4 regions of the Serratia sp. 121840015-1 genome follow, and region 4 is predicted to be linked to each of the others. Evidence: predicted binding sites of a transcription regulator. Region 4 holds the regulator's gene; each other region holds the start of a gene.
The links. The regulator PurR, encoded in region 4, represses purine synthesis genes. The targets are predictions, from matches to a motif close to CANGCAAACGTTTGCNTG.
Positions count from the first base shown of each region.

Region 1: the regulator PurR is predicted to act here: its motif matches at 2,335-2,352, upstream of carA (glutamine-hydrolyzing carbamoyl-phosphate synthase small subunit).
Region 2: the regulator PurR is predicted to act here: its motif matches at 1,464-1,481, upstream of ACUXAC_RS10955 (amino acid aminotransferase).
Region 3: the regulator PurR is predicted to act here: its motif matches at 2,753-2,770, upstream of ACUXAC_RS24670 (nucleobase:cation symporter-2 family protein).

Region 1 covers NZ_JBSEYF010000002.1:379,820-384,695, forward strand. Annotated here, with positions in the region: gene ACUXAC_RS15215 (glycosyltransferase) at 1-1,020, shown strand, start outside; gene dapB (4-hydroxy-tetrahydrodipicolinate reductase) at 1,284-2,105, shown strand; gene carA (glutamine-hydrolyzing carbamoyl-phosphate synthase small subunit) at 2,576-3,724, shown strand; gene carB (carbamoyl-phosphate synthase large subunit) at 3,741-4,876, shown strand, end outside.
Region 2 covers NZ_JBSEYF010000001.1:2,235,753-2,240,628, reverse strand. Annotated here, with positions in the region: gene ACUXAC_RS10960 (MBL fold metallo-hydrolase) at 1-135, shown strand, start outside; gene ACUXAC_RS10955 (amino acid aminotransferase) at 208-1,398, opposite strand; gene ompC (porin OmpC) at 1,644-2,768, opposite strand; gene asnS (asparagine--tRNA ligase) at 3,070-4,470, opposite strand; gene pncB (nicotinate phosphoribosyltransferase) at 4,684-4,876, opposite strand, start outside.
Region 3 covers NZ_JBSEYF010000008.1:96,022-100,897, forward strand. Annotated here, with positions in the region: gene recG (ATP-dependent DNA helicase RecG) at 1-1,329, shown strand, start outside; gene gltS (sodium/glutamate symporter) at 1,372-2,583, opposite strand; gene ACUXAC_RS24670 (nucleobase:cation symporter-2 family protein) at 2,824-4,236, shown strand; gene ACUXAC_RS24675 (AsmA family protein) at 4,353-4,876, shown strand, end outside.
Region 4 covers NZ_JBSEYF010000001.1:1,751,546-1,756,421, reverse strand. Annotated here, with positions in the region: gene punC (purine nucleoside transporter PunC) at 1-1,181, opposite strand, end outside; gene punR (DNA-binding transcriptional activator PunR) at 1,305-2,249, shown strand; gene purR (HTH-type transcriptional repressor PurR) at 2,246-3,271, opposite strand; gene cydH (cytochrome bd-I oxidase subunit CydH) at 3,596-3,685, shown strand; gene sodB (superoxide dismutase [Fe]) at 3,747-4,325, opposite strand; gene ACUXAC_RS08430 (C40 family peptidase) at 4,525-4,876, opposite strand, start outside.

The DNA.
Region 1 (4,876 bases), on a different contig from region 4:
CTGAAGGATTTCTTCGCCGCACCGATCCCGTTGCTGGATCGGCAACTGCGTGCGGCCATCGCCGCCGAAAAGACCGATCTGCTGATGGTGGAGAACTGCTTCTACGGCGTGCTGCCGCTGCTGCAGTCCGCCGAGCGGCCGCCGGTCTTCGGTATCGGCGTCACACCGCTGTCGTATTCTTCGCGCGATGCTATTTTTTATGGCCCGCGTATCCCGCCGGCGCTGCTGCCACAGGCGCTGACCCGCGAGCAACTGGTGGATGAAGAAACGCGCGTGCTGCTTGATGAGGTGCAGCAAAGCTTTGATGCGGCACTGGTGCAGGCGGGCGGGCGGGCGCTGAATCGCCCGTTTACCGACGCGCTGATCGGCGGCTGCGAGCGTTTCCTGCAGTTGGCCACCACGGCGCTGGAATATGAGCGCGACGATCTGCCGAGCGGCGTGCGCTTCGTCGGCCCGCTGCGCAGCGGCGGCCAGCCGGCGGCGGAAGAGACGCTTTGGGAGAAGGACGACCGCCGGCCGCTGGTGATCGTGTCTCAGGGCACGCTGGCCAATGTCGATTTGCATCAGCTGATCGTGCCGACGCTGCAAGCGCTGGCGCATCTGCCGGTGAGGGTGTTGGCCACCACCGGCGGGCGGGCGACGGAAGGGCTGATGGAGGCACTGCCGGGCAATGCCAGGGTGCGGGAGTTTATCTCCTTCGAACGCTGGCTGCCGGAGGCGGCGCTACTGATCACCAACGGCGGTTATGGCTCGATCAACTATGCGCTGGACAGCGGCGTGCCGCTGATCGTCGCCGGCACTGGCGAAGACAAACTGGAGGCGGCCGCGCGCGTGGTGGCCGCCGGCTGTGGCATCAGCCTGCACACCAGCACGCCGAGCGCCGAACAGATTCTGGCGGCGGCGACGCGTATTCTGCAACAGCCGATCTATCGGCAACGCGCGGCGCTGGTGCGTGAGGACTATGCTCGCCACGACGCGCTGACGGCGATTGCCAACGAAGTGGCCGCCATTACCGCCTGACCTCGCCGATCTCCCTTCCTCAGGCGCCGTTTTCGGCGCCTTTTTTCTGCATTTTTTTGCCATGCAAACTGCATGATTATGTACAATCGTCGCAGGCCGCCAAATCGGTTGAATGTTAATCTCACGACAGCGCCGCTGATGAGAACGGAGGAATATCATAATTTTCTAATTATGAAATGAATCCTCTGGCGACGCTGAAGCGGGGCGGTTACCCTGAATCGATAGCCTAATGGGATAGGCGTCAAATCAAGAAGAGAGCAAGCATGAGTGATTCACAAATCCGCATTGCGATTGCGGGCGCCGGCGGCCGGATGGGTCGTCAATTGATCCAGGCGGTGCAGCAGGCGGAAGGCGTGGTGTTGGGGGCGGCGCTGTCGCGCCCGGGCTCCAGCCTGGTCGGCGTCGACGCCGGCGAACTGGCGGGCATCGGCGCGCTGGGCGTCAAGGTGAGCGACAGTCTGGAGAAGGTGGCGAACGAGTTCGATATTTTGATCGACTTCACCCGCCCGGAAAGCACCCGGGGTTACCTGGATTTTTGCGTGGCGCACCACAAGGCGATGGTGATTGGCACTACCGGCTTCGATGACGCCGGCAAACAGGCGATCCGCGATGCGGCGCAGCATATCGGCATCGTGTTCGCCGCCAACTTCAGCGTCGGCGTCAACCTGGTGTTGAAACTGCTGGAGAAGGCCGCGCAGGTGATGGGCGACTATACCGATATCGAAATCGTTGAGGCGCACCACCGCCACAAAGTGGATGCGCCGTCGGGCACGGCGCTGGCCATGGGCGAAGCGATCGCCGGCGCGCTGGGGCGCGACCTGAAAAGCTGCGCGGTCTATGCGCGCGAAGGCCATACCGGCGAACGCGATCCGAAAAGCATCGGCTTTGCCACCATTCGCGCCGGCGACATCGTCGGCGAGCACACCGCGATGTTCGCCGACATCGGTGAACGGGTGGAAATTACCCATAAGGCCTCCAGCCGGATGACTTTTGCCAGCGGCGCGGTGCGTGCGGCTGCCTGGTTGCATAACCGGGATAAAGGCCTGTTTGATATGCGTGACGTGTTGAATCTGGACCAATTATAATTAATTTGCATACCATCGTGATGTGGTTGTATTGATCATAATGCTATGATAATCGGACAATAATTTTATTGTCCTTTTTTTTAACATGAAAAATTAAGCGTTGGTGTGTTTTTATTTCATTGATTGTTATTTATTGATGTTTTCCTTGCTAATCATCCCGTTTTTATCCACCAGATCTCATTTCAGCGTCTTTTGGAGCCCATTCTGGCGCCATTTTTCGTCATTCAGCCTCGCAACCGTTTTCCAGCCCCGGTTTTCTGTGTTTTTATCGCCGCTCAAGCCGCATGAGCGGCGAGAACTGCAAAAATAAAACAAAAAAAGGCAGTTTGGGTAGACAAGCCGGACACTCATCATTAAAATGCGCCCAATTTGCCAAAAATTGGCCTCGCGGACGGTTTTTGCATTGATTTAGATCGCGATATCTGAATTAATATGCAAATATTGTGATTGATTATTCCTCGGAGGGTGTTTTGATAAAGTCAGCGCTATTGGTTCTGGAAGACGGAACCCAATTCCACGGTCGGGCCATCGGGGCAGAGGGAACGGCAGTGGGGGAAGTGGTCTTCAATACGTCGATGACCGGTTATCAAGAAATCCTCACTGATCCTTCCTATTCCCGCCAGATCGTTACTCTTACTTATCCTCATATCGGCAATGTCGGCACTAATGCTTCCGACGAAGAATCCTCCGCAGTACACGCCCAAGGCCTCGTCATTCGTGACCTCCCGCTGATCGCCAGCAACTACCGCAACGAAGAAAGCCTGTCCGACTACCTCAAGCGTCACAACATCGTGGCAATCGCCGATATCGATACCCGTAAATTAACCCGCCTGCTGCGCGAGAAGGGCGCCCAGAACGGCTGCATCATCGCCGCCGACTCGACGGACTCCGCGCTGGCCCTGGCCAAGGCGCAAGGTTTCCCGGGGTTGAAGGGCATGGATCTGGCGAAAGAGGTCACCACCCAAGAGGCCTACAGCTGGCAGCAAGGCAGCTGGACGCTTGAAGGCGACCTGCCTGAAGCCAAGACCGCCGCGGAGCTGCCGTTCCACGTAGTGGCTTACGACTACGGCGCCAAGCGCAACATCCTGCGCATGCTGGTGGATCGCGGCTGCCGCCTGACCGTGGTGCCGGCGCAGACCCCGGCCGACGAGGTGCTGAAAATGAATCCGGACGGCATCTTCCTGTCCAACGGCCCGGGCGACCCGGAGCCATGCGACTACGCCATCGCCGCCATCAAACAGTTCCTAGAAACCGACATTCCGGTGTTCGGCATCTGCCTGGGTCACCAGCTGCTGGCGCTGGCCAGCGGGGCGAAAACCATGAAGATGAAGCTCGGCCACCACGGCGGCAACCACCCGGTGAAGGATCTGGACAACAACACCGTGATGATCACCGCGCAGAACCACGGCTTCGCCGTCGATGAAAACAACCTGCCGGCGAACCTGCGCGTCACGCACAAATCGCTGTTCGACCACACGGTGCAGGGCATTCACCGCACCGACAAAGCGGCGTTCAGCTTCCAGGGGCACCCGGAAGCCAGCCCAGGCCCGCATGATGCCGCGCCGCTGTTCGATCACTTCATCGAACTGATTGAGACTTACCGTTCTAACGCCAAATAATCAGGAGCAGTAAAAAATGCCAAAACGTACAGACATAAAAAGCATCCTGATCCTCGGCGCTGGCCCGATCGTTATCGGCCAGGCGTGTGAGTTCGACTACTCGGGTGCCCAGGCGTGTAAAGCGCTGCGCGAAGAGGGTTACCGCGTCATTCTGGTTAACTCCAACCCGGCGACCATCATGACCGACCCGGAAATGGCCGATGCGACCTATATCGAGCCGATCCACTGGGAAGTGGTGCGCAAGATCATCGAAAAAGAGCGCCCGGATGCGGTGCTGCCGACCATGGGCGGCCAGACGGCGCTGAACTGCGCGCTGGAGCTGGAGCGTCAGGGTGTGCTGGCCGAGTTCGGCGTTACCATGATCGGCGCGACGGCCGATGCGATCGACAAGGCTGAAGACCGTCGCCGTTTCGACGTGGCGATGAAGAAAATCGGTCTGGACACCGCGCGTTCCGGCATTGCGCACACCATGGAAGAAGCGCTGGCGGTAGCCGCTGACGTCGGCTTCCCGTGCATCATCCGCCCTTCCTTTACCATGGGCGGCACCGGCGGCGGCATCGCCTACAACCGCGAAGAGTTCGAAGAGATCTGCGAACGCGGTCTGGACCTGTCGCCGACCAACGAGCTGCTGATCGATGAATCGCTGATCGGTTGGAAAGAGTACGAGATGGAGGTGGTGCGTGATAAGAACGACAACTGCATCATCGTCTGCTCCATCGAAAACTTCGACGCCATGGGCATCCACACCGGCGACTCGATCACCGTCGCACCGGCCCAGACCCTGACCGACAAGGAATACCAAATCATGCGCAACGCCTCGATGGCGGTGCTGCGTGAGATCGGCGTCGAAACCGGTGGCTCCAACGTGCAGTTCTCGGTCAACCCGAAAACCGGCCGCCTGATCGTTATCGAAATGAACCCGCGCGTGTCGCGCTCTTCGGCGCTAGCGTCGAAAGCCACCGGCTTCCCTATCGCCAAGATCGCCGCCAAGCTGGCGGTGGGCTACACCCTCGATGAGCTGATGAACGACATCACCGGCGGCCGCACCCCGGCATCGTTCGAACCGTCCATCGACTACGTCGTGACCAAGATCCCGCGCTTCAACTTCGAGAAGTTCGCCGGCGCCAACGACCGCCTGACCACCCAGATGAA
Region 2 (4,876 bases), 480 kb from region 4:
ATTGCCTCTATTCGTACCAAACTGCTGCCGTTGGGCGACGACATGCGCTTTATTCCCGGCCATGGCCCGATGTCGACCTTCGGCCACGAGCGCCAGACCAACCCGTTCCTGCGCGAAGAGCCGGCGGTGTGGTAACGATTATTTCCCGGCAGGAAAAATCAAGGGGCGCATAGAGCGCCCCTTTTTTTATGACCTGCGTCGATGCTTTTAGAGCACGGCGACGATGGCTTCACACAGCGGCGCCATGTTGTCCGGCGTCATGCCAGCCACGTTCACCCGGCCTGAGTTCACGGCGTAGACGCCGAACTCTTCGCGCAGACGCAGCACCTGTTCTTTGGTCAGGCCGCTGAACGAGAACATGCCGTTCTGCTGGATGATGAAGCTGAAGTCCTGCTGCGCGCCTTTCTCCTGCAGAGTATTCACGAACAGCTGACGCATGCGGTGAATACGCTGGCGCATATCGGTCAGTTCCTGCTCCCACATCGCGCGCAGAGCGTCGTTGCCCAGAATGGTAGCGACCACGGCGGCGCCGTGTGACGGCGGGTTGGAGTAGTTGGCGCGAATCGCCGCTTTCACCTGGCTAAAGGCGCGGTCGGCGGTTTCGGCATCGGCAGCCACAATGGTGCAAGCGCCGACGCGCTCATTGTACAGACCGAAGTTTTTCGAGTAGGAACTGGCGACGATCAGCTCTTTATGTTTGGCGGCGAAAATACGCAGGCCCTGCGCATCCTCTTCCAGTCCATTGGCGAAGCCCTGATAAGCGAAGTCGAACAGTGGCAGCCAGCCGTTGGCGACGGAAAGTTCGGCCAGCTGCGCCCACTGCTCCGCCGTTGGATCGATACCGGTCGGGTTATGGCAGCAGCCGTGGAACAGCACCACATCGCCGGCCTGCGCCTGTTTCAGGCTGTTCAGCAGGCCGTCGAAATCCAACGCGTGGTTGGCGGCGTCGTAGTAGGCGTATTCCAGCACTTCCAGGCCCACGGCGCTAAAGACGTTCTTGTGGTTCGGCCAGCTTGGGTTGCTGATCCAGATGCGTTTGGCGCTGGTCTGGTTAGCGATAAAGTCTGCCGCCACGCGCAGGCCGCCGGTGCCGCCTGGCGTCTGTGCGGTGCGCGCGCGACGATCGGCGATGATCGGGCTCTCTTTGCCGAACAACAGCGCTTGCGTGCAGCTGGCGAACGCCGGGATGCCTTCAATACCGAGATAGTTTTTGGTGGTCTCATTTTCCAGCAGATACTGCTCAGCTTTTTTTACGCTGGTCAGCACCGGGGTTTTACCGGTTTCGTCTTTATAAACGCCAATCCCTAAATTGATTTTATTCGGGCGGGCGTCGGCGCGGAAAATGTCGGTCAGGCCCAGGATCGGGTCGGCGGGTGCGGCGGTGATTTTTTCAAACATGTCAGGTGCTTCCAAATCTCGGAGTTAAGCAGACAGAAGCATCAGGGTAACGCCAGTTACCGGCTTTGCCAACCGTTTGCGACAAAAACACCGCGATCTTGCGAAGGGGGAGTATTAGGCAGAAAAAATGATGGGGAAGGAGAAATTGGCAGGATAAAAAGTTACCGGCTGACACAAACAAAAACAGGGCCGAGGCCCTGTTTTTTTAACTTAGCCGACGGTAAACCGCCGTTAAGCGAGACAACTTAGAACTGGTACACCAGACCAACAGCTACGATATCGTCAGTAGCGGTGCCGGTTGCTTTGGTGAACGCGTTGTCATCCAGCAGGTTGATTTTGTAATCAACGTAGGTGGACATGTTTTTGTTGAAGTAGTAAGTGGTACCAACAGAAACATATTTAACCAGATCCTGGTCAGAACCCGCGCCTGGGACGTTCAGGTTTTTACCTTTAGACTGCAGGTAAGACACTTCTGGACGCAGACCGAAGTCGAACTGGTACTGAGCAGTCACTTCGAAGTTCTGAGTTTTGCTGGCGAAGCCGCCGCATTTTTCAGAAGCAGCACAGGTGTTAGTGAAGTCACCGCCGCCGAATGGAGTCATGTTACGGGTTTCCGCATACATGGCCGCCAGGTAAACGTTGTTGGCGTCGTATTTCGCGCCCACGGTCCATGCGTCAGCCTTGTCGCCACGCTCGTTGGAACGCAGTTTCTGATCGTCGGTACGGTTGGAAGAAGCGTATGCAGCGCCGAAGCTTACGCCTTCGCCGATGTCATAAGTAGAGGAGATACCCCAGCCGTCGCCGTTCTGTTTCTTAACGTCACGACCGTCGTTCTGGTTCTTGCCCTGGTATTGCAGAGCGAAGTTCAGGCCGTCAACCAGACCGAAGAAGTTGTTGTTACGATAGGTCGCAACGCCGTTGGTACGGCCAGTCATGAAGTTGTCGGTGTAGGTGTAGGTATCGCCACCGAACTCTGGCAGCATATCGGTCCAGCCTTCCACGTCGTACAGTACGCCGTAGTTACGGCCGTAGTCGAAGGAGCCGTAGTCAGCGAATTTCAGACCGGCAAAGCCCAGACGGGTTTTGGTGCCTTCGGTGCCCTGAGACTCGGAGTGGTTGGACTGAACGTTGTATTCCCACTGGCCGTAACCGGTCAGTTGGTCAGTAATCTGAGTTTCACCTTTGAAGCCAAAACGAACATAGGTCTGATCGCCGTCATTACCTTTGTCTTTGGAGAAGTAGTGCAGACCGTCAACTTTGCCGTACAGATCCAGCTTGTTGCCGTCTTTGTTGTAGATTTCAGCTGCGTTTGCTGCACCAGCAGCCAACAGAGCCGGGATAACCACTGCAAGAATGTTGCGCTTCATCATTATTACCCTCATTGGTGTTATTCGGACACCTTTGCCACTGCCGCCAATAATTCTTTGGGAACTATTGTTGATAGATTGGTGTCGTCCTGTGTCTGAACGCAGTGTTCCATTCACAGGCGGGTTAATCTAGGACGAAAATGATACCAATGTCCCAATCAGGTTGCAAAAAGAAAGTATTTGTAACTGAATGTAATTTTTAGGGAACTTTGTGACGTGCGTCAATATTAAAAAATGCGAAAGGCCAGCAATGCTGGCCTTTGTTTTGTAACGAAATCGTTTAAAAAACGTTTGATCGTATAAATTAGAAGCTTGCGTTACGTGGCGTGCGCGGGAATGGAATCACATCGCGCACGTTTTGCACGCCGGTGACATAGGCGATTAAACGTTCAAAACCCAGGCCGAAACCGGAATGCGGCACGGTGCCGTAGCGGCGCAGATCGCGATACCACCAGTAGTCTTCTTTATTCAGCCCCATCTCTTCCAGACGCTGATCGAGCACGTCGAGGCGTTCTTCACGCTGCGAGCCGCCGATGATTTCGCCGATGCCCGGTGCCAGAACGTCCATGGCCGCGACGGTTTTGCCGTCTTCGTTCATGCGCATATAGAACGCTTTGATGTCTTTCGGGTAGTTTTTCACCACCACCGGCGCCTGGAAGTGTTTCTCAGCCAGGTAACGTTCATGCTCGGAAGAGAGATCGATGCCCCAGGAGACCGGGTTTTCGAAGGTTTGGCCCGAGGCCAGCAGGATCTCGATGGCGTCGGTGTAGTCCACCTGCGCGAAATCGGAAGAAACGAAACGCTCCAGACGAGAGATTGCGTCTTTATCCACGCGCTCGGCGAAGAATTTCAGGTCATCGGCACGTTCATCCAGCACCGCCTGGAACACATACTTCAACATGCTTTCGGCCAGGCCGGCAACGTCGTCCAGCGTCGCGAAGGCCACTTCCGGCTCGATCATCCAGAATTCCGCCAAGTGGCGGCTGGTGTTGGAGTTTTCGGCGCGGAAGGTTGGGCCGAAGGTGTAAACCTTGGACAGCGCACAGGCGTAGGTTTCGCCGTTCAGCTGGCCGGAAACGGTAAGGAAGGCTTCTTTACCGAAGAAGTCTTCGCTAAAGTCGACGGTGCCCTTGTCGGTGCGCGGCAGGTTTTCCAGATCCAGCGTGGACACGCGGAACATCTCGCCGGCGCCTTCGGTATCGGAAGCGGTGATCAGCGGGGTGGACACCCAGAAATAGCCGTTTTCATGGAAGAAGCGGTGGATCGCCTGCGCCAGGGTATGACGCACGCGCGCCACGGCGCCGATCAGGTTGGTGCGCGGGCGCAGGTGAGCCACTTCGCGCAGGTATTCGATGCTGTGGCGCTTGGCCGCCATCGGGTAAGTGTCCGGATCGTCGACCCAGCCGACCACTTTGATCGCGGTGGCCTGCAGTTCGAAGCTCTGGCCTTCGCCCGGTGAGGCGACGACCTTACCGGTCACTTCAACCGAGCAACCGGTGGTCAGGTGCAGTACTTCATCCTGATAATTCGGCAGAGAATTATTAACGACGGCCTGTAACGGATCAAAGCAGGAACCGTCATAGACGGCCAGGAAGGAGATACCAGCTTTTGAATCTCTCCGGGTACGTACCCAGCCGCGTACGGTGACTTCACTGTCAACCGCAGCACGACCTTGCAGTACGTCGACTACAGGCACTACGCTCATAGATTTCTCTCTTTAATAATTTGGTTTAGAAATAGCTTACAACCCAAGAATATGGGGGTAATGGCTATGTTACTTGCCGCGGTGCAGAGCACAAGCAGAAATCATCGGATTGGCGCAACATTTATCGCGGCTGGCCGAAAAGAGGGCGTTCGGGATAAAAACAAAAAAGCCGGCGCGTGAACCGGGCCGGCTTTCTCTCTATATAAAGAAGGATCAGCTGGCTTTCTTCACCAGCGGCAGATCGAAGGCTTTGCGCAGGGCCCTGACGAACGCCTGATCCTGACAAATGGTTTTGCCGGGGCTGTCGGAGAGCTTGGCCACCGGTTTGCCTTTGCACTCGACCAGTTTGATCACGATATTCAGCGGCTTGACGCCGGGAATATCGCAGGTCAGGCGCGTGCCGATG
Region 3 (4,876 bases), on a different contig from region 4:
CTGCCAGACGATCGGCTGAAAAACCGTTTTCTCGCCCAGCTGCCGTTCTCGCCGACCGGCGCGCAAACGCGCGTGGTGGCCGACATCGAAGCCGATATGCAAAAAGACTTCCCGATGATGCGACTGGTGCAGGGCGACGTCGGCTCCGGCAAAACGCTGGTGGCGGCGCTGGCGGCGCTGCGCGCTATCGCGCACGGCAAGCAGGTGGCGCTGATGGCGCCGACCGAGCTGCTGGCCGAGCAGCACGCCAACAATTTCCGCCAGTGGTTCGAACCGCTGGGGCTGGAGGTCGGCTGGCTGGCCGGCAAACAGAAAGGCAAGGCGCGCATCGCGCAGCAGGAGGCCATCGCCAGCGGTCAGGTGTCGATGGTGGTCGGCACCCACGCCATCTTCCAGGAGCAGGTGCAATTTAACGGCCTGGCGCTGGTGATCATCGATGAGCAGCACCGCTTCGGGGTGCATCAGCGGCTGGCGCTGTGGGAGAAAGGCGAAGAACAGGGCTTCCACGCCCATCAGCTGATCATGACCGCCACGCCGATCCCACGCACGCTGGCGATGACCGCCTATGCCGATCTCGATACCTCGGTCATCGACGAGCTGCCGCCGGGCCGCACGCCGGTGACTACCGTCGCCATTCCCGATACCCGCCGCGCCAACATCATTCAACGGGTGAAGAGCGCCTGTCTGGAAGAGGGGCGGCAGGCTTACTGGGTGTGCACGCTGATCGAAGAGTCCGAACTGCTGGAAGCGCAGGCGGCGGAAGCCACCTGGGAAGAATTGAAAACCGCGCTGCCGGAGCTGAAGGTGGCGCTGGTGCACGGCCGCATGAAAGCGCAGGAAAAGCAGGCGGTGATGCAGGCGTTTAAACAGGGCGAGCTGCAGCTGTTGGTCGCCACTACGGTGATCGAAGTCGGCGTCGACGTGCCGAACGCCAGCCTGATGATCATCGAAAACCCGGAGCGGCTGGGCCTGGCGCAGCTCCACCAGCTGCGCGGCCGCGTAGGACGCGGCGCCGTGGCCTCACACTGCGTGCTGCTGTACAAAACGCCGCTGAGCAAGACTGCGCAAACGCGCCTGCAGGTGCTGCGCGACAGCAACGACGGCTTCGTCATCGCGCAGCGCGATCTGGAGATCCGCGGCCCGGGCGAGCTGCTGGGCACCCGCCAGACCGGCAGCGCCGAATTCAAGGTGGCGGATCTGCTGCGCGACCAGGCGATGATCCCCGAAGTGCAGCGCGTCGCTCGCCATCTCCATCAGCACTATCCGGAGCACGCCCAGGCGCTGATAGAACGCTGGCTGCCGGAGAAGGCGCGTTATTCCAACGCATAAAAAAGGGCGCCGCAGGCGCCCTTTTCATTATGACTCGTGATATCACCCCACCGCCGGGAACACCGGCAGCAGCAGATACAGCTTGATGACGATGGCGTTGGCAATATCGATAAAGAACGCCCCCACCATCGGCACCACCAAAAACGCCACGTGCGAAGGGCCGAAGCGATCGGTGATCGCCTGCATGTTGGCGATCGCCGTCGGCGTGGCGCCCATGCCGAAGCCGCAGTGGCCGGCAGCCAGCACCGCCGCGTCGTAGTTTTTACCCATCACCCGGTAGGTAACGAAGATCGCATACAGCGCCATGACCAGCGTCTGCACCGCCAGGATCGCCAACATCGGCAGCGCCAGCGAGGCCAGCTCCCACAGGCGCAGGCTCATCAGTGCCATTGCCAGGAACAGCGACAGGCTGACGTTGCCCAGCACCGATACCGCCCGCTCGAACACGGTATAGAAACCGGTGAAGGCCAGCGTATTGCTGAGGATCACCCCGACGAACAGCACGCAAACGAAGTTCGGCAGTTCAAACACCGTGCCGCTCAGCAGGCCGGCAATCAGCTGCCCCAGGCTCAGACAGATGGCGATCATGGCGATGGTTTCGATCATCACCAGCGAGGTGATCAGGCGACCGCTTTCCGGCTTCTCGAAGCCGCTCGGCTGCACGCTGTCTTCCGGGGTACCCTCCGGCGTGGAGGAGTGCTTGACCAGATAGCGCGCCACCGGGCCGCCGATCAGGCCGCCCAGCACCAGCCCGAAGGTGGCGCAGGCCATGGCGACTTCCGTCGCGTTTTCAAAACCGTAGCGCTCGATGAACAGCTTGCTCCAGGCCGCCCCGGTACCATGCCCGCCCGACAGAGTGATCGACCCGGCGATCAGGCCCATCAGCGGATCCAGCCCCAGCATTTTCGCCATCCCGATGCCGATGGCGTTCTGCACGATAAGCAACCCCAGCACCACGAACAGGAACACCACCAGCACCTTGCCGCCGGCGCGCAAACGCGCCAGGTTGGCGTTCAGGCCGATGGTGGCGAAGAAGGCCAGCATCAGCGGGTCCTTCAGCGACATGTCAAAACTGATTTCCCAGTTGACGAGCTTTTTCAGGGCTAACAGCAGGAGAGCCACCAGCAAACCGCCGGCGACGGGAGCAGGAATGGTATATTTTCGCAGCAGAGGAATGGTTCTGACGCACTTGCCCCCGAGGAGCAAAACCAGCGTCGCCGCGACTAACGTGCCATAAGTATCAAGATGAAACATCCAGGTACTCCATGTAAGGGAAAAGATCCAAATAAAAATAATAAGTTATAGAAAACCACTTAGTTTTTAAACTTGATGAGTGCGGGATTAAAAGTAAAAAACGCTGAGATGACAAGAAAAAATGAATGAAAATGCGACATAAGCGAGAAAGTCGGCAACATAATATTTACGCGCAACCGTTTGCTTTTGCGGGGCGGAGCATTAAAATGCCTGCTTTGCCGTATCTGGAAACGCCACACCATGAGCATGTCATCCTCCGAGCTTGATGCCGCGCGCCAAGCCGCCTCAGAACCCCGCGCCAGTGAACTGATTTATCGCCTGGAAGATCGCCCGCCGCTGCCGCAAACGCTGTTTGCCGCCGGCCAGCATCTGCTGGCGATGTTCGTCGCGGTGATCACTCCGGCCCTGCTGATCTGCCAGGCGCTGGGCCTGCCGGCACAGGATACCCAGCACATCATCAGCATGTCGCTGTTCGCCTCCGGTCTGGCTTCCATTCTGCAAATCAAAACCTGGGGGCCGGTGGGTTCCGGGCTGCTGTCGATTCAGGGCACCAGCTTCAACTTCGTTTCGCCGCTGATCATGGGCGGTCTGGCGCTGAAAAACGGCGGCGCCGACGTGCCGACCATGATGGCCGCGCTGTTCGGCACCCTGATGGTCGCTTCCTGCACCGAAATTTTGCTGTCGCGCGTGCTGCATCTGGCGCGCCGCATCATCACCCCGCTGGTTTCCGGCATCGTGGTGATGATCATCGGCCTGTCGCTGATTCAGGTCGGCCTGACCTCGATCGGCGGCGGCTACGCCGCGATGAACGATCACAGCTTCGGCTCGCCGAAAAACCTGCTGCTGGCCGGCGCGGTGCTGGCGGTGATCATCCTGCTGAACCGCCAGCGCAACCCTTATCTGCGCGTGGCTTCGCTGGTGATCGCCATGGCGGTCGGCTATCTGTTGGCCTGGACGATGGACATGCTGCCCGCCGACGCACCGGCGGCCCCCACAGCGGCGATCACCATCCCCACGCCGCTCTATTACGGCCTGGGCTTCGACTGGAACCTGCTGCTGCCGCTGATGCTGATCTTTATGGTCACCTCGCTGGAAACCATCGGTGACATCACCGCCACCTCCGACGTCTCCGAACAGCCGGTCAGCGGGCCGCTGTACATGAAGCGCCTGAAGGGCGGCGTGCTGGCCAACGGCCTGAACTCGATGCTGTCGGCAGTGTTCAACACCTTTCCCAACTCCTGCTTCGGCCAGAACAACGGCGTGATCCAGCTGACCGGCGTCGCCAGCCGTTACGTCGGCTTCGTGGTGGCGCTGATGCTGATCGCGCTGGGGCTGTTCCCGGCGGTGGCCGGCTTCGTACAGCACATTCCCGAGCCGGTCCTGGGCGGCGCGACCATCGTGATGTTCGGCACCATCGCCGCCTCCGGCGTGCGCATCGTGTCGCGCGAGCGTCTGAACCGTCGCGCCATCATGATCATGGCGCTGTCGCTGGCCGTCGGCATGGGCGTCTCCCAGCAACCTCTGATCCTGCAGTTCGCGCCGGACTGGCTGAAAACCCTGCTCTCTTCCGGCATCGCCGCCGGCGGCATTACCGCCATCGTGCTGAACCTGGTGTTCCCGCAGGAACACGAGAAAAAGTACCCCGTCCATTGATGTTCAAACGGCCGCTTGCGGCCGTTTTTTATTGTCTATCAGACCATTGCCCTTGAGATGCCCGGCCAATTGCGGCATAAACAGGGTATCTTTTTTGACCGATGCGGATGTAGACGATGAAATTTATCGGAAAGCTGTTGCTGACGTTGCTGCTGCTGATCGTGTTGGCGGTGGTGGTGCTGTACCTGGTGGGGCAAACTCGCTGGGCGGCAGGCCGCCTGAGCGCCTGGATCAGCGACAACAGCGAATACCGCCTGTCGATAGGAAAAATCACCCATTCGTGGAGCCAGCCGGACCAGATCGCTCTGGAAGACGTGCAGCTGGCGCGCAACGGCCAGCCGCAGGCGCTGGTCGCCAAACGCGTCGATCTCGGCCTCAGCCTGCGCCAAATCACCGAACCGCGCTATTTCCACAGCGTCACGCTGCGCGACGGCACGTTGAACGTGCAGCCGCAGGCGGCGGCGCTGCCTGTACAGGCCGACGTGCTGCAGCTGAGCAACATGGCGTTGCAGTCCAACGATAGCGAGTGGCAGCTCAACGCACAGCAGGTCACTGCCGGCATCACGCCGTGGCGCCCGCTGGCCGGCCATCTGCTGGGGGACAACAACCAGTTCCAGTTCAGCGCCGGTTCGATGACGCT
Region 4 (4,876 bases):
GCCTTTTGCTGCGCGTCAACGGCTTTTCCCCGCTGCAGGAAATACCCCAGCGCGGCCAGGATCACCGTCGATACCATTACCGTCACCGTCGCCAACAGCGGCTGGGCAATGAACGCCGACACCAGCATGCTCGCCACAAAACACAGCCCCAGCTGCAGCGTATTTTGCAGCGCGGCGGCCTTGCCACTGCTTTCCGGGAACGGCATCAGCGCATTCGCCACCATGATCGGATAGCCGGCGCCGTTGACCAGCGCCATCACGCAGAACGGGATCAGCAGCGTGGTGAGCGTCGGTGCGGTCAGGGTCGCCACCAGATACAGCGCCACCATGCTGACACCATAAGCTACCAGCAGCCACGGCAGCAGGGTTTTGCCATTGATGCGCTTGAGCGCGGCGCGACAGCCATAGCCCCCCAGCAGAAAAGCCAGCGTTTGCGGCACATAGCTCAGACCGATGTCGCTCGGGCCGTAGCCCATATCACCGAGGATGAACGGCGAGCCGGTCAGCCAGGCAAAGAAGCCGGCCGAGCAGGCGGCGTACATGGCGACGTTGCCGCTGAACACCGGGGATTTCAACAGTTGCCAGAAGCTGACGCCGTTTTTTGGCGCATCGGCGGTGGGTTGCGTTTTGGCGCGATCTTTGAGCAACAGCGTCGGCAGCAGCAGCAGGGCGGTGATGGCCAGCAGCACGGCGAAGATCGCACGCCAGCTGGCGTGGTTCAGCAGCCAGGCGCCCAGCAGCGGCGCCAGCGCCGGCGAAAGCGCGACCAGCGGCATGATGGTGGCGAATACGCGATTAGCCTGGCCTTCGCGATAGCGGTCGACCACCAGCGCTTGCCAGATGGCGGCGGCGGAACAGACGCCGACGGCCTGAATAAAGCGCAGGATCCAGAGCTGCACGGCGTTCTCCACCCACAGCATGCCCAGGCAGCCGAGGGCGAACAGCGTCAGGCCGATCAATAATACCGGTTTGCGGCCCAGGCGGTCGGAGAGCGGCCCCCACAGCAGCTGCGCGAAGGCGAAGCCGGCCAGGAAGATGCTCAGGCTGGCGCTGACCGCGCCGGCGGAAATTTGCAGTTCCTCCCGCATGGCGCCAAAGGCGGGCAGGTACATATCGGTCGCCAGATAACCCAGCATGCTCAGGCCGGCGAGATAGAACATAAAACCAAAGGAATTTCGCATGGTATTTCTCGTTAATATTTTAGTGTCGCAGGTTTTTAGCGCCGGCCAGTGTATCCGGCTGGATCTCTGCTTGTGAAACGGTAATATTTGCAAAGTGCTGTTAAAAAAATTGAAGGCAAAGCGATGTGGTCTGAATATTCTCTTGAAGTGGTCGACGCGGTGGCGCGTACCGGCAGTTTCAGCGCGGCGGCGCAGGAGCTGCACCGGGTGCCGTCGGCGGTGAGCTACACGGTACGGCAGCTGGAACAATGGCTGGCGGTGCCGCTGTTTGAGCGGCGTCACCGCGATGTGGAGTTGACGCCGGCCGGTGCGCTGTTTATCAAGGATGCGCGAGTTGTTATCAAAAAAATGCTCGACACCCGCCGCCACTGTCAGCAGGTGGCCAACGGGTGGCGCGGCCAGCTGAATATCGCCGTGGACATCATCGTCAAACCGCAGCGCAGCCGCCAGCTGGTGCTGGATTTTTACCGGCATTTCCCCGATGTCGAACTGATGTTGCAACCCGAGGTGTTTAACGGCGTGTGGGATGCGTTAGTGGACGGCAGAGCGGACATGGCGATCGGTGCCACCCGCGCGGTGCCGGTCGGCGGCGGCTTCGCCTTTCGCGACATGGGGTATATGAACTGGCTGTGCGTGGTCAGCCCACAGCACCCGCTCGCGCAACTGGCAGGGCCGCTGAATGACGATCGGCTTAGGCCGTACCCTGCGCTTTGTCTGGAAGACACTTCGCGCAATCTGCCCAAGCGCGTCACCTGGACGCTGGATAACCAGCGGCGGCTGGTGGTGCCGGACTGGACCTCGGCGCTCGACTGTCTGTGCGCCGGGTTGTGCGTCGGTATGATGCCGGCGCATCTGGCGCTGCCGCGGGTGCAGCGCGGTGAGTTGAAGGCGTTGCAGCTGCAGCAGCCGTTTCCCGCCAGCCCGTGCTGCCTGACCTGGCAGCAGGATAAACCGTCACCGGCGATGAGCTGGCTGCTGGCGTATCTGGGCGATGGGGAGACGCTGAATCAGGAGTGGCTGAGCGAGGCGAAGCCGGAAGCCGCGCAGGCTTCCGGCGCGGGGGATTAGCGGCGGTAGTCGATGAACGGCCCGTCGGCGACCGAGCGGCGTTCGATCAGCTTCGGATGCACTTCGATCACCTGCGACTCTTCGCGCTTGCTGATGATGCGATCCAGCAGCATGGTGAAGGCCATTTCGCCCAGGCGCTCTTTCGGCTGGTGAATGGTGGTCAGCGCCGGGGTGAAGTAGCGGGCGTTGCGCACGTTGTCGTAGCCGATCACGGAAATATCCTGCGGCACCCGCAGGCCCAGCTCGTCGGCGGCGCAAATGGCACCCATCGCCATGATATCACCGCCGCAGAATACCGCGGTCGGCCGCTGTTTTTGCGACAGAATTTGGTGCATCGCCTTGTAGCCGGACTCCGGCTCGAAGTCGCCCTGGACGATCCACTCTTCGCGAATGTCGATATGCGCTTCCTGCAGCGCCTTCATAAAGCCCTGGTGACGGCCGCCGCCGGTGTTGCGCGACAGCTGGCCCGGAATGGCGCCGATCTCGCGGTGACCGCGTTCGATCAGGTAACGGCCGGCCAGATAGCCGCCTTCGAATGCGTTATCGATGATGGTGTCGGTGAAGTCGCCGCGCGCGGCGCCCCAGTCCATCACCACCATCGGGATGTTACGGTAGTCTTCCAGCATGCCCAGCAACTGATCCGGGTACTCGGAGCACATGACCAGCAGGCCGTCGACGCGCTTTTGCGCCAGCATCGCCAGGTAGGCGCGCTGCTTGTCGAGATTGTTGTGCGAGTTGCACAGGATCAGGGTGTAGCCTTTGCTGTAGCAGCTGTTTTCCACCGCCTCGATCACTTCGGCAAAGTAGGGCGCTTCGCTCGAGGTGGCCAGCAGGCCGATCGACTTGGTGTGATTGACTTTCAGGCTGCGCGCCACGGCGCTCGGCGAGTAGTGCAGCTCTTTGATGGCGGCCCACACGGCCGCTTTGGTCTCTTCGGCGACGAAACGAGTCTTATTGATGACGTGCGAAACGGTGGTGGTGGAAACGCCCGCGCGTTTGGCCACATCTTTAATCGTTGCCATGTAAGGAATGACTCCTGAACTCACATGTTTACAGCATGTAAGTGTGATGTTAATCGTTTGCCTACGTAGATCCTTCTCCAGAGAAGCGAAAACTGAGTTTTTAGTGTGTTGAAGTCTTCAGCGCTTAATCAGGAGGGGCATGGATGCCGGTACGCAGTTGTGAACTGCGAATTTTGTCGCATATTGAACAAAAGTGGAAGAGGTAATCGAGATTATAAACCGGGAAATGATAACAAGATTTTATCGGCGAACTGTGGGAAAATGATTTGACGTACTAATTGTGCGCCTTTTATCCTTAGGAAAGCCCATTTTAAAGGAGTTGTCATGGATACCGAATTGAAGATGTCGCTGTTCACCACCGTCTGCGCATTGGCGGTCATTATCGCTTTCAGCTTCGTTGCCGCGTTGAACTGATTTACCCCCGGTTATAAAAAAGGCGCAGCCTGGCTGCGCCTTATCACCTCAGAACCTGCGCTTACGCCAGGTTTTCCGCTGCGAAGGTCCAGTTGACCAACGCCCAGAAGTTTTCCAGGTATTTTGGACGCGCATTGCGGTAATCGATGTAATACGCGTGTTCCCACACGTCGACGGTCAGCAGTGGTTTGTCTTCACCGGTCAGCGGGGTGGCCGCGTTGGAGGTGTTGACGATCGCCAGCGCGCCGTCCGGCTTTTTTACCAGCCAGGTCCAGCCTGCACCGAAGTTTTTCACTGCGGCATCGGTGAACTGCTCTTTGAACGCAGCGAAAGAGCCGAAGGATTTGACGATTGCCGCCGCCAGTTCGCCCTGCGGTTCACCGCCGCCCTGTGGCGACAGGCAGTGCCAGTAGAAGGTGTGGTTCCACACCTGCGCGGCGTTGTTGAAGACGCCGCCGTTAGAGGTCTTGATGATCTCTTCGAGCGATTTGCCTTCGAACTCGCTGCCTTTCACCAGGTTGTTCAGGTTAACCACGTAGGTGTTGTGGTGTTTGCCGTAGTGGTATTCCAGGGTCTCGGCGGAGATGTGCGGCTCGAGCGCGTTTTTCTCATACGGTAATGCAGGTAATTCAAACGACATTGCTTCCTCCTTTACAGCGCCATTCGCTTCCCGCCGGGGCGAGAGCCGTATGGGCCGTTTTTTATTGTGGTCATTCAATCTTAACAATTTTCATCATAAAAAACAGGAGGAAAAGCGAGAAATGCGCGTGGGGAAGTGCGATGGGCGATAGCTTGAGCAGGCGGTTGCGACCGGGGCCGCAACCGCGCAGAACAGGGCATTAACGAATGGTTTTCGGCGTCACTACGCGGCGTGCGCCGATGTAGTGGTTCTGCCAATAGTCGTTGTCGAGCTGACTGATGCGGATCTCTTCACCGGTGCGCGGCGACTGGATGAACTTGCCGTTGCCGAGGTAGACGCCGACATGGTCCGCCACGCCGCGGTTGTTGATGCGGAAGAACACCAGATCGCCGCTTTCCAGTTCGCTCTTCTTGATCGGCGCCGCATCGCGCAGGTGATACATCTCGTTGGCTGTGCGCGGCATCTTGATTTTCACTACGTCTTTATAGGCGTAATAGATAAGGCCGCTGCAATCGAAGCCGGTGCGCGGCGAGCTGCCGCCCCAGCGGTAA